One region of the Pseudoalteromonas sp. SCSIO_11900 genome, then DNA from elsewhere that is predicted to be linked to it. Evidence: predicted binding sites of a transcription regulator. Region 1 holds the regulator's gene; the other holds the start of a gene.
The links. The regulator sigma-54, encoded in region 1, starts transcription at its own class of promoters, with help from an activator protein. The targets are predictions, from matches to a motif close to GTTGGCACGNNNNTNGNNT.
Positions count from the first base shown of each region.

Region 2: the regulator sigma-54 is predicted to act here: its motif matches at 1,993-2,011, upstream of BG00_RS07800 (flagellar basal body rod protein FlgF).

Region 1 is NZ_KK070023.1:1,307,758-1,316,542, reverse strand. It holds gene BG00_RS06110 (calcium/sodium antiporter) at 113-1,081, shown strand; gene BG00_RS06105 (KpsF/GutQ family sugar-phosphate isomerase) at 1,085-2,056, shown strand; gene kdsC (3-deoxy-manno-octulosonate-8-phosphatase KdsC) at 2,057-2,608, shown strand; gene lptC (LPS export ABC transporter periplasmic protein LptC) at 2,605-3,159, shown strand; gene lptA (lipopolysaccharide transport periplasmic protein LptA) at 3,149-3,688, shown strand; gene lptB (LPS export ABC transporter ATP-binding protein) at 3,685-4,410, shown strand; gene BG00_RS06080 (RNA polymerase factor sigma-54) at 4,745-6,244, shown strand; gene hpf (ribosome hibernation promoting factor) at 6,271-6,558, shown strand; gene ptsN (PTS IIA-like nitrogen regulatory protein PtsN) at 6,563-7,015, shown strand; gene rapZ (RNase adapter RapZ) at 7,035-7,877, shown strand; gene BG00_RS06060 (HPr family phosphocarrier protein) at 7,896-8,168, shown strand; gene mgtE (magnesium transporter) at 8,292-8,785, shown strand, end outside.
Region 2 is NZ_KK070023.1:1,677,296-1,686,080, reverse strand. It holds gene flgH (flagellar basal body L-ring protein FlgH) at 1-389, opposite strand, end outside; gene flgG (flagellar basal-body rod protein FlgG) at 404-1,192, opposite strand; gene BG00_RS07800 (flagellar basal body rod protein FlgF) at 1,214-1,957, opposite strand; gene flgE (flagellar hook protein FlgE) at 2,091-3,413, opposite strand; gene BG00_RS07790 (flagellar hook assembly protein FlgD) at 3,473-4,150, opposite strand; gene flgC (flagellar basal body rod protein FlgC) at 4,164-4,595, opposite strand; gene flgB (flagellar basal body rod protein FlgB) at 4,598-5,008, opposite strand; gene BG00_RS07775 (CheR family methyltransferase) at 5,138-5,968, opposite strand; gene BG00_RS07770 (chemotaxis protein) at 5,989-6,921, opposite strand; gene flgA (flagellar basal body P-ring formation chaperone FlgA) at 7,060-7,767, shown strand; gene flgM (flagellar biosynthesis anti-sigma factor FlgM) at 7,843-8,163, shown strand; gene flgN (flagellar export chaperone FlgN) at 8,156-8,587, shown strand; gene BG00_RS07750 (LPP20 family lipoprotein) at 8,661-8,785, opposite strand, start outside.

The sequences.
Region 1 (8,785 bases):
AATACTTAAAATAACCGCCTAATGTATTACACCTTATTCTTTTATTTATACTTTTATGGTGGCTTTTGTTACTATTCGCGCTATCTGAATTTACATTAATTGGCTTATCATAATGGTTACCTCGTTTGTCATTTTAATTCTTGGTTTTGCGGCTCTCGTATGGAGTGCAGACAGGTTTGTTTATGGTGCAGCAGCACTGGCTAAAAACTTTGGCGTGCCAACGCTAATTGTAGGTTTAACCGTGGTAGCTATGGGCTCTTCAGCGCCTGAAATGATGGTATCGGCTTCAGCAGCTTTGGCAAATAAAACCGATACTGCCGTGGGTAATGCAGTTGGTTCAAACATCACTAACATCTTATTAGTTTTAGGTATTACTGCCCTTTTAAGACCCTTATCAGTATCTTCAAGTACGTTAAAACGTGAAATTCCACTGGTACTGCTGGTCTCCATTGCAACTTGGTATATTTTTTCAGATAACTATTTTTCATTTTTTGAAGGTGCAGCCTTATTATTTGGCTTTGTTGTTTTTATTGGCGGACTTATTTTTGTCTCACTGCGAGCTAAAAACCAAGACGATCCGTTTGTGAGCGAAGCCTGTGACGAAGTACCTGACAACGTACCAACCAAAAAAGCTGTTTTTTGGCTGGTAGTGGGTATGATTTTACTGCCGGTTAGTTCACACTTTTTAGTTGGCTCAGCCGTTGATATCGCAAAATATTTTGGCTTAAGTGACTTAGTGATTGGTTTGACCATTATTGCTATAGGCACCAGCTTACCTGAACTTGCAGCTTCAATTGCAGGTGTACTTAAAAATGAAGATGACTTAGCGCTGGGTAACATAGTTGGTTCGAATATTTTTAATATTTTAGCGGTATTACCGCTGGCAGGATTAATTAATCCATCGGTTATCGATGCTTCGGTAGCTAACCGTGATGTTATTATTATGATTGGCGCAACCTTGGCGCTAATTGCTATGTCATTGAACTTTAGAGGTCAAAGACGTATCAATAGAATAGAAGGTGGCTTGCTCATCGTCGCATTTATGATTTACCAAGGTTATATTTTTAGTCAAGTAGGATAGCCCATGGCAACGCTAAACTTTATTCAACAAGGGTTACGTGTTCTAGAGATTGAACGCCAAGCACTCAGCGATATTACACAATACGTTAATGAAAGCTTTAACCAAGCCTGTCAATTAATGTATGACTGCCCAGGTCGTATTATTGTTATTGGCATGGGTAAATCAGGTCATATTGGTAACAAAATAGCCGCCACTCTTGCCAGTACCGGCAGCCCCGCATTTTTTGTCCACCCGGGTGAAGCAAGCCATGGTGATTTAGGAATGATCACAGCAAATGATGTGGTTATCCTCATTTCAAACTCTGGTGAAACCAGCGAAGTACTTAATATTATTCCGGTATTAAAGCGCATTGGTGCCAAAATGATTGCCATGACAGGCAACCAAGGCTCAACCATGGCAACATTGGCAAATGTGCATGTGTGTATTAAAGTTGAACAAGAAGCCTGCTCATTGGGCTTAGCACCTACTGCAAGTACCACTGCCACACTCGCTATGGGTGATGCCATGGCGGTGGCATTATTAGAAGCACGTGGCTTTACTGCTGATGATTTTGCACTATCGCACCCTGGTGGTAGCTTAGGCAAGCGATTACTCTTAACTCTTAAAGATGTTATGCACAGTGGTGCTGATACGCCTATCATTAACGAGACGCAAACGATTAAAGATGCCTTAATTGAAATGTCGGCCAAAGGACTCGGCATGACCGCTATTGTTGATAGTGACCAGCAATTATCAGGCCTGTTTACCGATGGCGATTTACGCCGTATTTTAGAGCAACGTATTGACATTCATAGCACTGAAATTAATGTTGTGATGACCAAGTCGTGTACTACAGCCACCCAAGAGATGCTCGCGGCTGAAGCGTTAAATATTATGGAACAAAAACGTATTAATGGCTTAATTGTAATTAATGAGCATAATCAACCGATTGGCGCACTAAATATGCAAGACTTACTTAAAGCGGGAGTGCTATAAATGCAATTTGAAGATCTCTATCAACCGCTAAGTGATGATGCAAAGGCGCGCGCAAAAAAAGTAAAGCTATTAATTTGTGATATTGATGGTGTATTTTCTGATGGGCGTATTTACCTTGGAAACCAAGGTGAAGAACTCAAAGCATTTAACACCAAAGACGGATTTGGTATCAAAGCCCTGATTAACAGCGGTTTTGAAGTCGCTGTGATCACCGGGCGCCATTCTCATATAGTGCAGCAACGTATGAGCAGTTTAACCGTACAACATATATATCAAGGCCAAGAAGACAAACTTATAGCCTATCAAGAATTAAAACAAAAATTAGCGCTTAGCGATGATCAAATTGCTTATATAGGTGATGATGGCCCAGACATGCCAGTAATGGAGCAAGTCGGTTTTGCGGTTGCCGTAAACGATGCTCATCCACTTATTAAACGTTTATCACATTATGTAACCCAACTACCCGGCGGTTTTGGTGCGGTAAGAGAGCTGACAGACTTACTTATGCTCGAAAATAGCAAGCCACTGACTAGCCAAGGAACGAGTTCATGAATGTAGCGCGCATTATACTGAGCGTTTTATTCATAAGCTGTATGGTTTGGCTCTGGTATCCTTATTTTACTAAGGTTGATATTACTGCAAGCGAAGAAACACAAGTTATTGCTAAGCCTGATTATACCGCTATTGAGCTAAAACAAACGGCTTATGATGAACAAGGTAAAGTGAGCCATAAGGTAACTGCGGTAAAAATGGAGTTGTATCAACAACTCGGTTTTACCTTTTTTGAAAAGCCTATATTCACTCTATACAACGAGCAGCAAACATGGCGTATTAACGCCGATGAAGCCACCCTCTACGACGACCGTCAACTGGTGTTAGAGGGTAATGTAACCGCTCAAAACTTAGTAGATAACGCCATGATCGATACGATCACCGCCCAGACCATCAATGTTGATATAAAACTATTAACCATGCAATCACAGCAGCCTGTCGTTATTACAGGACCTAATTTAAAAATCACAGGTAAAGGCCTTGAGGCAGATTTAAAAACCGAGGTGATTAAACTTATTAACCATACGCGAACCCTATATTATGACCAATAATCTATTTAAAATTTTAATTGTTCCCTCACTATTAATTGCTTTTAACAGTAATGGCGCTGAACCTGCTGAAGCCCCCGCTGCGAATCAAATTTCAATTAGTGCAGATAAACAAGAAGGCCAATTAAAAGAAAACGTAGGCATTTTTGAGAAAAATGTTGAAATTATTCATGGTAATCGCCGTATCACAGCTGACCGTTTAGAAGTGCATAAACGCGATAACCTAGGCGATAACAAACAGTTATTAATTGCCACAGGCAGCCCTGCATATTTTGAAGAAACACAAGCTGATGGCACCATAATGAGCGCCAGTGCTAATGAAGTGCGTTACGATGTGTCGCTGCGTTTTTTAACCTTAATCGGCGATGCAAGCATTGCTCAAGCAGGTCAAAAAATAACAGCTAAAAGTATCACTTACGATATCGAGCAGCAGTTAATTAGCGCAGAAAAAGACGAAAACTCAACAGACCGTGTACACACTATTTTAGTGCCTGTTGAAAATAAAAAAGAAGATGATAAAGGCCAACCATGAGCACATTAAAAGCAGAGCTATTAGCTAAAAGCTACAAAGGTCGTGAAGTGGTGAAAAACGTTGGCCTAGAGGTTGAAGCTGGCAGTATTGTGGGGTTACTTGGCCCTAATGGTGCAGGTAAAACCACCACCTTTTATATGATTGTAGGCCTTGTACCTAGCGATAAAGGCAAAATATCAATTGATGATAAAGATATTACTTTATTACCGATGCACAGCCGAGCGCGTTTAGGGATTGGTTATTTACCGCAAGAGTCGTCTATTTTTAGAAAGCTGACTGTTTATCAAAACTTAATGGCTATCTTAGAAACACGTAAAGAATTAAATAAACAACAACGCGAAGATACTTTAAATAATTTACTTGATGAATTTAGCATTCAGCATATCCGCGATAGTCAAGGTATGGCTTTATCAGGTGGTGAACGTCGCCGCGTTGAAATTGCTCGCGCGCTTGCAGCAAACCCTAAATTTATCCTTTTAGACGAACCCTTTGCGGGGGTTGATCCTATCTCAGTATTAGATATTAAAAAGATTATAGAGCATCTTAAAAACCGTGGCATTGGCGTCCTTATTACAGATCATAACGTGCGCGAAACACTTGATGTTTGTGAAAAAGCCTACATAGTTTCTCATGGGGAGTTAATTGCATCAGGCACTCCTGAATACGTATTAAACGATAAAACAGTACGCGATGTTTATTTGGGCGAGCAGTTCAAGCTCTAATATGTGTGTTATTCCACTAAGCATCTGCTAAGATTAATCATACTTAGGTCTGTTGACCTATCAAGGTTGAATTTGCAGCAGTCTGTTTGGTATTTAGGCAAGGCAGAGCCTATGTGGTGTGGTATTCCCCCATAAATAGGCGATAACGCAGCATCAATGCCAAACAGGCGCTGCCCTTCGGGTTCTGCCTAGGGACGATTTACTCTTTGTTGCTCGGTTTTGACTTAGCCCACTAGGTTACAAACCTCGCGCCGCAATTAAACCGCCCCTAGTTTGAACAAATTTTAATCGTAAAGGTCAACAGACCGTAATTTAAAAGGATTGTTAGAGATACATGAGGCAATCATTACAGCTGCGCATGGGCCAGCAACTTACAATGACTCCACAGTTGCAACAAGCAATTCGCTTATTGCAACTCAGTACATTGGATCTCCAGCAAGAAATTCAAGAAGCGCTCGATAGCAACCCCTTGCTTGAAGTTGAAGAACACGATTACAGCGAAGACACTGCAGGTAAAAACGAACAAAAAGCCGATAACGATGACTTAACGCTAAGTGCCTCAGCCGACGATAAACCTAGCGAGTATGAGCAAGATAGCGGTGAAGCAATGACCAAAGACACCATTAGCGATGATATGGCTATGGATGTCACTTGGGATGAATATATGAGTGCTGCGCCTGCCTCTTCATCGGGCCCAATGCCAGAAGATGAATCTATTTATCAAGGCTCTTCGACTGAAACGCTGCATGAGTATTTAATGTGGCAACTTCAACTGACGCCGTTTAGCCCTACCGATGAAGCGATAGCTATTGCAATTGTAGAAGCTGTGGACGACTCAGGGATTCTAACCCTTAGCTGTGAAGAAATATTAGAAAGCTTTAACCAAGAAAACGACGCCGAAGATGAAGTTGAACTTGACGAAATAGAAGCGGTACTAAAGCGTATTCAACTATTTGATCCAGTGGGAATAGCCGCGCGTAGTTTACAAGAGTGCTTGTGTATTCAGCTAAATCAATTTGATAAAGACACACCTTTTTTAAACGAAACAAAAATGATCTTAACCGATCATATTGATTTACTGGCTGCGCGTGATTATCGCACGTTGATGAAAAAAACAAAGCTTAAAGAAGATGAGCTTAAAGAAATCATGACGCTGATTCATACGCTCAGCCCAAAACCGGCAGACACTATTGTCAGAGAAGAGTCTGAGTACGTTATTCCTGACGTGTCGGTTAAAAAAGTAAAAGGCCGTTGGGTGGTTGAACTAAACCCAGATAGCATGCCTAAGATCAGAGTAAATAGCCAATATGCAGCTATGTCGCGTACGGTTAAATCAAGTGGTGATAGCCAGTTTATTCGCTCGCACTTACAAGAGGCTAAATGGTTTATAAAAAGCTTAGAAAGTAGAAACGACACGCTGCTTAAAGTAACTAACTGTATTGTGCAGCAACAACAGGCCTTTTTTGAACATGGTCCTGAGGCGATGAAGCCTATGGTACTTAACGATGTGGCTGAAATGGTGGAAATGCACGAGTCGACTATTTCACGTGTTACTACGCAAAAATACATGCACACACCACGTGGCATTTTTGAGCTTAAATATTTCTTTTCAAGCCATGTAAGTACTGAAAATGGTGGCGAATGCTCATCAACAGCAATACGAGCATTAATTAAAAAATTAATCGCTGCAGAAAACTCAGCTAAACCATTGAGTGATAGTAAAATTGCAGATATATTGGCAGAGCAAGGAATTAAAGTAGCGAGGAGAACTATAGCAAAATATCGCGAATCTCTAGCTATTCCCCCGTCTAATCAACGTAAAAGTTTGATTTAAGGCGTACAACAAAGAGGAAAATGTTTATGCAACTGAATTTAACTGGTCGTCATGTAGATATTACCGACTCGCTTAGAGACTACGTAAATAGCAAATTTTCGAAGTTACAGAGGCACACTGATCACATAACGAATGTGCACGTTATTCTCGATGTAGAAAAACTAAACCAAAAAGCTGAAGCAACCGTTCATGTTAGTGGCGCTGAGATTTTTGCTTCTACTGAGCATCAAGATATGTATGCCGCTATAGACTCGCTCATTGACAAGCTAGATCGTCAAGTAATTAAACACAAAGAGAAACTTGCTCGACACTAACACTATGAAACTAAGCTCACTTATCTGTCAGGACTGCAGTAAAGCTGCGGTCCTTTTTAATAGTAAAAAAAGAATTTTAGAATTTATCAGTGAATTGGCTCACAATAAGCTGCCCTATTTAACACAACAAGATATTCTTAATGCATTAACTGCAAGAGAAAAGCTTGGAAGTACAGGCATTGGTCGAGGCATTGCTATTCCACATGGTCGCATGAGTGGTGCTCAAGAACCCCTAGCTTTGATTTTAGTGAGCGAAACAGCTATTAATTTTGATGCGATTGATAACCGACCGGTTGACATTTTTGTCGCGTTAATTGTTCCCGATGGCGATAATCAGCAGCATTTGAAGACGCTAGCCACGATTGCTGATAAGCTCAATGATAAAGAATTTTGTAAACAGTTACGCGCCGCCAAATCGGATAGCGAACTGTATCAGGTTATCGTCAGTCAATCGTAGTAATAAAGAAAGGTGGTAAATGGAATTAATAATTATAAGCGGTCGCTCAGGGTCAGGTAAATCTGTGGCGTTACGCGTTGTGGAAGACTTAGGTTATTATTGTGTAGACAATATTCCTCTTAATTTATTACCATCATTAGTGCGCAGTGTTTCCGACAGTTATAATAAAATTGCTGTGAGTGTTGATGTACGTAACCTACCTAAAGAGCAACAGCAGTTTAATGAAATCATTGAATATTTACCTGGTTTTACTAAACCAACGGTATTTTATTTAGACAGTGACGATCAAACATTAATAAAACGCTTTTCGGAAACGCGTCGTCTTCACCCTTTATCTATTGATTCTTTGCCGCTTGATTTAGCCATAAAAAAAGAAAAACAACTGCTTGATGTATTGATTAATCGTGCTGATTATATGATTGATACCACAGATTTAAGTGTGCATCAGCTTGCTGAGTCTATTCGTGAAAAAATACTCGGAAAAAAAGATAAACAACTGATCATTACCTTTGAGTCATTTGGTTTTAAACACGGCCTCCCTAAAGAAGCAGATTACGTATTCGATGCCCGTTTTTTACCAAACCCGCATTGGGAGCCTGAACTAAAGCTACTTACAGGGCTGGATCAACCAGTAAAAGACTACCTAGCAAGTCACAGTATAGTGCAAAAATTTACATGGCAAATTCAAACATTTGTGCAAACATGGCTGCCGCATTTAGAACGAAATAATCGCAGCTACTTAACTATTGCAATTGGCTGCACCGGTGGGCAACACCGCTCTGTTTATTTAGCGCAAACCATTGGCGAAAGCTTTGCAATGAGTCATCCCAATGTAAAAATTCGCCACCGAGAACAAGAATAAAGCTTGCGAGAACATGTCATGCGCTTAGAAAATACATTTTTAATAAAAAACAAATTAGGATTACACGCTAGAGCGGCGACAGTATTAGCTCAGCTTTCTGTGCAATTTGATGCCACAATCACTTTATTTCAAGATGACAAACAAGCCGCTGGCGATAGCGTGCTGGCACTTATGTTACTCGAAAGCAGCCAAGGCAAAGAAGTTAAGGTGGTATGCGAAGGCCCCGACGCTGAGCCTGCACTTAGCGCAATAGGTGAACTCATTGACCAACGATTTAATGAGCAAGAATAAAAAAGTTCATTATTAACTCATCATCCTAAACTTAGATTAATAGTGGTTGAGGTAGTTTGCTGATATAAAGTAAGATAAAGCAATACCCCATCATCGTGTAATAAAATTTAATTAAGGACGCCAATGCCTGAAGCTTTAGAACAAGATATTCCACTACAACAACTAAAACAGGTGACTAAGTCACTAAATAGTGGTCAATTTGTTCAAGTTAGGCGCATGCTAGCAAAAACGGCACCTTGTGATACCGCACTTCTTTTAGAATCATCTCCCCATAAAATTCGTCGTATGCTCTGGCAACTGGTTGATCCTGATGTACAAGGTGATGTGCTTGAAGAGCTGTCTGAAGATGTACGTTTGGGCATTATTGCGCAAATGGCACCCGAGCACATTGCTGCTGCAACCGAAGACATGGGCCATGATGATTTAGGGGAAGTACTACGTAGCCTACCTGACACTGTTTATAAAGATGTTGTTAGCGCTATGGATATTCAAGATAGAGAACGTGCAACGCAGGCTTTATCGTATCAAGAGCGCTCTGCTGGCGCATTGATGAATATAGATACCGTTACTATTCGCCCCGATGTGACTCTAGATGTGGTACTACGTTATATTCGCTT
Region 2 (8,785 bases), 370 kb from region 1:
GAGTCACCTTTAAACGACGCATCACTACCAACCCCAAATTGAATACTATCGCCACCAATATTAACCGGTAAACCACCTAAACCAATAACAGGATCGAGGCTAGCATCTGTTTGTTTATCTGTTTCTGTTTTAGCCGCTTTTGTGGCTTGGGTTGACTCTTGCAATTTAACAGTAATGATATCGCCTGTTCTAAGTGCTTTTTTATCGGCATATAAGTCATTAGATAACTGAGTACTGAATAAAGAGCCTGTTGCTACCACTGGCTCCATATTAGGCTCAGGATACATAGGTGCATAGTAGGGATCGTCCTGCACTACTTCATTATTTTGTGTAGATACACAACCGCTTAACAGTAAAGTCCCTACTGCAAATAACATAATATTACGCATACAATCCCCCAAAACTATAATTGTTGATTGATGTAGCTCATCATTTCATCAACCGCTGAAATTACCTTTGAGTTCATTTCGTAAACTCGCTGAGTTTCAATCAAATTAACCAACTCTTCGGTCACATTTACATTTGATGTTTCAAGTGAACCTTGAATAATTGTACCTAAGCCCTCAACCCCCGGGTTACCTTGAACAGGCGCACCACTTACCGCAGTTTCGGTATAAAGGTTTTGCCCTATAGGCTCAAGGCCCGACGGATTAATAAAATCACTAATCGTGATCTGACCAATAACCACGTTTTCGGCCTGACCTTTAACGCGAACTGACACTTCACCGTCTTGAGATACGGTGATCGACTGTGCATCGTCAGGTACATTCATTTCAGGCTGAACAACGTAACCGGCACCCGAGGTTACAACACGCCCCTCACCGTCAGTAGTAAACTGGCCGTTACGCGAATAAGCAATATTGCCATCCGGTTGCAATACTTCAAAAAAGCCAGGACCTGAAATCATCCAATCTAATGAATTTTCAGTGGTGAGCATATTACCTTGCGAAAAGTTTTTTTGGTTAGCCACCACCTTAGTACCCGCACCAAGCATTAAACCTGACGGCATTTCGGTGTCTTGCGATGAGCGACCGCCTGGTTGATTAATATTTTGGTAGAGTAAGTCTTCAAAAATAGCGCGGCTTTTTTTGTAACCCACTGTACTGGCGTTCGCTAAGTTATTTGATATAACCGATATATCAGTTTGTTGAGCGTCAAGCCCTGTTTTACTTATCCATAATGCTGGATTCATAATAATATCCTCACGTTAAAGTTAAACGATGCGCATCAGCTGTTCTTGACGTTCGTCAATCTCTTCAGCTGTTTTCATCAGTTTTACTTGTAATTCAAATTGGCGTTGATGACTGATCATATCGACCATTTCATGCACAGGATTTACATTCGATTTTTCTAATGTGCCACCTAATACTTGTACATTGGCTGATGTTTCAACTATTTGGCCTGGTTTAGCTCTAAATAAGCCATCGTTACCCTTTTCGAGCGTGGCGTTGTTTGCATCAACCACTTTTAGCCGATCAACTTCTTCTAAAAAGTTAGCCGGTGCACCTTGAGGGCGAACTTGAATAGTGCCATCTTTGCTAAATTCAATTTTTTCAATCGGTACCGGTAATATGACTGGCCCACCTTCGCCAATAACTTGACGACCGTCGCTGGTAGTTAACATACCTTCAGCCGTTATATTTAACGAACCCACTTTTGTGTAGGCTTCATTACCAGAGGCATCCTGAACACTCAGCCATGCGTTATCACTCATAGCAATATCAAGGCTACGGCCTGTTTCGACAACACCGCCCGATGTCATGTTTGATCCTGGGCGCTCCTGCATAGCAAAAACACGAGTCGGCAAACCTTCACCGAAAGCCTGCATTGACCGTGCTTGCGCAAAATCAGATTTAAACCCAGTGGTATTCGCATTTGCCAAATTATTGGCTTTAAGAGCAAGCCCTTGCATGCTTTGTTTAGCGCCAGATGCCGCTATGTAGACCATTTTATCCATAACATCGACTCATTAAGAAATCTATGTATGAGTAAATGCAATATAAGTGCCAAATTAAATTTAAGTGTGAATAAGATTTTAGAAGAGGAATAAAAAAGGCTGCACTAAGCAGCCTTAGTAAATCAAAACATGATTATCTGATCTGAAGGATGTTTTGTTGAATAGTTGAGTTAACCTCAAGCGCACGAGAGTTTGCTTGGAAGTTACGCTGCGCACTAATCAAATCAACCAGCTCATTGGTTAAGTTTACGTTAGATTGCTCAAGAGCTGACGAGTTAATGTTGCCTAGTGTGCCTGAACCTGGCTCACCCGCTATTGGCTCGCCCGAGGTTAAACTTTTTTTCCATGAAGTATCACCTACTTGCTGCAAACCTTGTGAGTTTGAAAAGCGCACCATGGCAACTTGACCTAAGTAAGTTGAATCACCATTACTGTAAGATGCAACGACTTTTCCATCTGTACCAATGTCAATACCCGCTAAGCGACCTACTGTCGCACCATCTTGCTCTAGTGCTTTCACCTCAAAGCGACTCGCATATTGAGTAGGCGTTTTATTTGCAGTACCGGCCTCATCGCGCCAATTAATCGCAATATCATCAAATTGGGCGCCATTAGATAAAATACCCGATAAATTAGCTCCGGTTAAATTAACATCAGTAAAGGTTGGACCAACATTTGGAGCACCATTAGTCGTTGCAGGCAAACCGCTAGCATCAAACCCAAAGGTACTTAGCGCGCTTGGTGTTGCTGTCGCGGCACCAGTTGCATCAAAGGGAGTTTTATCAAGCGTACCATGTACTTGCCATTCATTAGGCGCTGTTTTTACAAAAAAGAATTGTAGAACATGTGGCTCACCAAGTGAGTCATACATTGTGGTCGATGTCGAAGAGTTATAAGTAGTACTGTCTGTTGCATCAAAAGGGACAGCTATTACATCTTCTCGAGAATCGACGTTAAATGATGTATAAACGTTTGAAGTAGAGCGCGGAGAGCCCGAAGAATCGGGTATTTGTAAAGCAGATGAAGTACTAAGACTTACAGAGGTCGTATCACCACTAACTTCATCAACTGGGAAGCTTTGTAAAAAATTACCTTTAGCATCTACAACAAAGTTGTCTTTGTTTAACTTAAATGCGCCGGCACGTGTGTAAGTAAAATCTTGCGCGCCTAGGTCTTGGCTGGTAGCAAAATACCCCTCACCTGTGATCGCTAAATCCAGTGAATTATTAGTAAACTGCAGCGAGCCCTGATGAAACTGCTGGGCAACCATAGTGGTTTGTACACCATCACCATTTTTTGTTTTACCGGCGCTAAATACTGATGATGCGTATACATCAGCAAATTCAGCGCGAGACTCTTTAAAGCCCGTGGTATTTACGTTGGCAATATTATTGGCGGTAACATCTAAATCTTTTTGTGCGGCAGCAAGGCCTGTTAATGCAATATTGAAGCTCATAATTAACCTCTAACCTAGAAAATATTTAGCCTATTGGCTAAAAAAATACATAAAATCTATTACGCGATTTCTGCGACATCAGTCAGCCTAACCGCACCTTCTTTTGTGTTAATAATAATGCCGCTTGAGCCATTAATATTAACACTCTCAATATTTTTGAATGAGGCAATTGGTAAGCTAGAAAATTCGCCATCCGTACTGCCTTCAGCTTTAACCTCGTATTCACCAGGAGGAAGTCGTTCACCCGCTTCGTTTTTACCATCCCATGCAAAGCGAACCGCACCTGCAGGCTGCGTGCCTAAATCAATAGTTTTAACTAATTGCCCGGATGCATCTTCAATACGAAGCGTTAAATTGTCTACCGGCTTTTCAGCAACAATCGCTCCCTTTACCTCACCCGACTCATTAAGCTCAAGTGTGTCAGACTCCAGCAGCGCTTGCTTACCAACCAATGTTGATGCTTGCAATGCTGAATTTGATGTCATCGACGCAGCTAAAGACTCAAAGTTAGAGTTTAAATTTGAGATCCCTTCAGCCATAGTAAAGTTTGTCATTTGTGCAATCATCTGATCGTTATCAGCTGGTTTGCTGGGATCTTGATATGACAACTGCTGTGTTAACAACGAAAAGAAATCTTCTTGGGTTAACGCATCACTCTCTTCTTTTTTTGGCACTTGCTTATCTTGCCAACGTAAAGAGTCCATATAGGATGAAGAAGTACTAATATCGTTACTCATGAGCTACCCTCAGTTACCGCTGACCTAACAGCAGTGTTTTACTTAACATTTGCTTAGCTGCATCAGCAACTTGAACATTTGTCTGATAAGAGCGAGAAGCAGAAATCATATTTGCCATCTCCTCAACAACATTCACGTTGGGTTTGTAAATATATCCATTTTCATCCGCACTCGGGTGATTTGGGTTATATTCGATTTGTAGTGGTTTATTACTTTCAACCACTCCTAACACTTTTACACCAACGGCAGAGCCCTGTGGGTTGCTTGCTGACGCTGACGCTTTTGTAAGCTCCGCAGCAAATACAGGTTGTCGCGCTCGGTACGTCTCATTTTGCGAAGAGCTAATTGTATTGGCGTTAGAGATATTACTTGCCGTGGTATTTAATCGCACGTTTTGCGCGCTCATACCTGAACCAGCAATATCAAACACATTATATAAACTCATAATTAGGCTCCTTGACTACCGAGGGCTTTTTTCAGGCCTTTAAATTTACCATTAAGAAACTGGACACTGGCCTGATACTCCATAGCATTCTGTGTATACAAGTTCCGTTCCACTTGTATATCAACAGAGTTACCATCACCCGTATCTGTTTGATTTGGCGTACGAAATAATTCATTACCACCTACACTACGAGTACCACCGGCAATGTGTTTTTCATTGGTTCTTACCATGGTATTGCCGCTTAGTTGGTTGGACTTTGCCGTTTTTAATGCTGAGGCAAAGTCGATATCTTTTGCTTTATAGCCGGGCGTATCAGCATTTGCGATATTAGTAGCGAGCATTTCTGCTCTTTGCGAACGGATCAACATCGCATGCGGATGCACGCCTAATGCTTTATCAAAACTGATAGCCATAACTACCTCCAAAAAATTGACTCAGTACCGATAAAGCAATAAATGAGCCAGCAGTGAAAATAGTGATAATAAAAACAAAAAACGACGCAATGGGCGTCGTTTAGAGGAGGGATAATATATTTATGAAGGTCATTTTTTTTGGTAAATGATACCAGGGTTACAACGCACCATATCAAAGTCAGTACTTAAACCAGACATAGACTCCGACGCACCTAAAAATAAGTACCCCTTAGGGTTAAGTGCTTGAGAGAATTTTGCAATTATTTTGGCTTTCACCTCAGGTGAAAAGTAAATTAAAACATTACGGCAAAATATAATATCGAACTTACCCATTAAGGCGTACGAATCGAGCAAATTTAAATGCCTAAAGCTCACTTGCGTTTTCAATGAATCAACCACTTGTGCCATGCCATTGCCGCTGTCTTTAAAAAACTTTTTACGGCGCTGTGCAGAGAGTCCGCGAGACAATGCCAATGCGTCATATTCAGCATGTTTACATATATCAAGCATGGTATTTGATATATCTGTACCAATTATTTGTGCACCCATTTTTAAAACACCAGGGCTGCTGGATTGAAACTCAGCAACCGACATCGCTATTGAGTAGGGTTCTTGTCCTGATGAGCTCGCCGCAGACCATATTTTTAATGGCCTATTTAACGTTTTAAACTCAGGGAATAATCTGGTTTTAAGTAACTCAAACGGATACTGATCTCTAAACCACAATGTCTCATTGGTTGTCATGGCATCAACAACGGCTGCGCGCAGCTGGCGCTCATGTACACCTAGCGTTTTACTTACCAGTTCAGATAACGAATCAACATTAAATCGAGACATTAATGGTGCCAAACGGCTCTTTACTAAATACTGCTTATTTTCACCTAAAACAATACCACACTGTTGTTCTAAAAATAAGCGAAATTGATCGTATTCATTTTGCTGTAAATCTTTATTAGTCAAATCAATAACACCTATGTTTATTAATCACGATGAACCCATTTATTAACGGCTGTTGCAAGCTCGTCTGGGTTAAATTTTGCAATAAAATCATCTGCTCCTACTTTTTCAATCATCGCTTGATTAAAAACACCACTCAATGATGTGTGTAAAATCACATGTAGTGGCGCGAGCTTAGGATTAGCTTTGATTTCTGCAGTCAGCGTATAACCATCCATTTCTGGCATTTCTACATCAGAAATCAGTAGCCCTACTCGCTCTGTAATATCATTTACGCAGTCGAGCTCTGCAATTTCTTTTAATCTTATTAAAGCTTCTTTACCATTTTTAGCCAACTCAGTTGTTACACCTAATGGTTCCAATGCTCGTTTTACTTGATTTCGCGCAACAGCCGAATCATCAGCAATAAATACTATTCTCTCGCCTAAATCTTTTTGTATAGTGCCTTGCGAGGCAACATCATCACTTACCGTAGTATTAACTGGGCAAATTTCGTTTAAGATTTTTTCTACGTCGAGTATTTCTACCAACTCATTTTCAATTTCAGTGACGGCTGTTAAATAAGAATAACGCCCTGCTCCTGAGGGCGGTGGCATTATTTTTTCCCAGTTCATATTAACAATTCGCTCAACACCACCAACTAAAAAACCCTGCACTGTGCGGTTATATTCAGCAATAATAATAAAACTGTCTTCAATGTTTTTAATGGGCCGCCCGCCTACAGCCATCGATAAATCAATCACTGAAATAGTTTGGCCTCGAATGTGTGCTACACCACGAATATAAGCATTAGATTTTGGCATGCTGGTTAATGGAGGGCATTGAAGAACTTCTCTTACTTTGAACACATTAATGCCAAAGCGCTGACGCCCATTAAGCTTAAATAACAATAACTCCAAGCGGTTTTGCCCAACCAACTGTGTACGTTGGTTTACTGAGTCTAAAATGCCGGCCATTTAAATCTCCTAAGAAAACAAATATAAGGAACGATAATTGCTTTCAATTAATAAAGCGTCATAACACAACGGGGGCGTCTAAATTCTGACGCAAAATATTTATACCCTGTTTGCAACCATAAGCATAGTCGAAACATTATGAGTTTATTAAAAAAAACCAGAAGATACAGTGTTTTTTATTTTCTTGCTAGCCTCTGCTTCACTTTACCACTAAAGGCTCAAGTATTTAGTAAAGAATCGCTACAAGAAATGGCTGTTTCTTATGTTGCTCAAAAAGCAGTAGCTACAAATGATAACAAAATACAGTTCAGTGCATTACCGTTAGATAGCCGCATACCTGATCGCCATTGTAACTCAGAACTAGCGCTAGCAACCCCAAGTGAGCCCCCATTTAATCGTCAGGTCACCATTCAGATAAAATGCAACGATAATGAGAACTGGGCACAATACGTGCACGTTAGAATCACTGAATCAGCACCGGTTGTAGTTGCAACTACTAACTTAGCACGAGGTGAAGTGATTACTCCATCCCATTTAAGTATTGATATGCGCCCTGTGCACTTTATACGTGTTCAGTATCTTGATGACCCTGCACTACTTATTGGTAGCCGCAGCAAACGTAATATTCGTGAAGGTATGCCAGTACTACTTAATCAAATTTGTATGGTTTGCAAAGGCGACTCTGTCAACATTTTTGCCAACATTAAAGGGTTAAGAGTAAAAACCACGGGTGTTGCATTAGAGGATGGCACCTTGGGTGAGCAAGTACGAGTAGAAAACAAAAAGACAGGTAAAGTTTTAAATGCGCGTGTAGATGGTGTAGAGTCAGTTCAGGTAAATATTTAATATAAATTTATGCTAAAGTATCTTTAATAAATGCCGATATAAAGGCATCAGTTGGGTAATAAATGGGCTTTTATTATGGTCGGTCAAGTAAATAAATCAAATCAACAACCGAGTGTTTTAACAAACACTCAACAGCAAAAAGTTGATTTAAAAAGAGATAATGCAAATACACAGGCTGCACAAACGCCTTCACCTAAAGCTGCAAGCGATTCGGTGAGCTTAACACCGCAAGCTAAGCAATTAAAATCGTTACAAGAGAAAGCGCAGCAATCTTCTGACTTTGACAGTAACAAAGTTGCTGAGCTTAAAAAAGCGATTACTGAAGGCAAGTATCAAATAGACAGTGAGAAACTTGCCAAAAATTTAGCAGACTTCGAGTTTAATGTTTATGGCTGATCACAATAGTTTAATTACGATTAAACTAAACGAACAAATAAATTGTTTAACAACCTTGAGTGAGCTTCTTACTCAAGAGCTTAATGCTATTGCCTCACGTAGAGGCGAAGGCTTAAAAGAAATTGCCCAACAAAAAATGTCTTTTTTAACCAGTATAAGCACCCTTGATAAAGAACTCAGCAAACTAATTGCCAGTAATGATCAGCAAACAGATGAAAACGCTGACTTAATAAAGCTAACTCGAGAAAAGCTTGAGCAGTGTCAAAAACAAAATGAAGTTAACGCTCACGCAGCGCACCAGGCACAGTTAAGTGTTAAGCAACTGAAAGGTATTTTAATTGGTGCACCTTCGTCTATGACCTACGATCAAGCTGGTAGCGTAGTAAATACCGATAATAGCATTGTGCGAAACCTTAAAGCCTAAAAAAGAATACCCATAAAAAAACGCCTAAACGATAATTCGTTTAGGCGTTTTTTTATGGGTAATAATTTGTCGCTCAGTAATAAGTCACTTTTTTCACTTCACGTGGCTTTATCTCACCTATGTACAAGTCGTGAACGCGTTTCATATTAAGTTCAAGCTCAGTTATATACATATCATTTACGGCATATGTTTTTATAA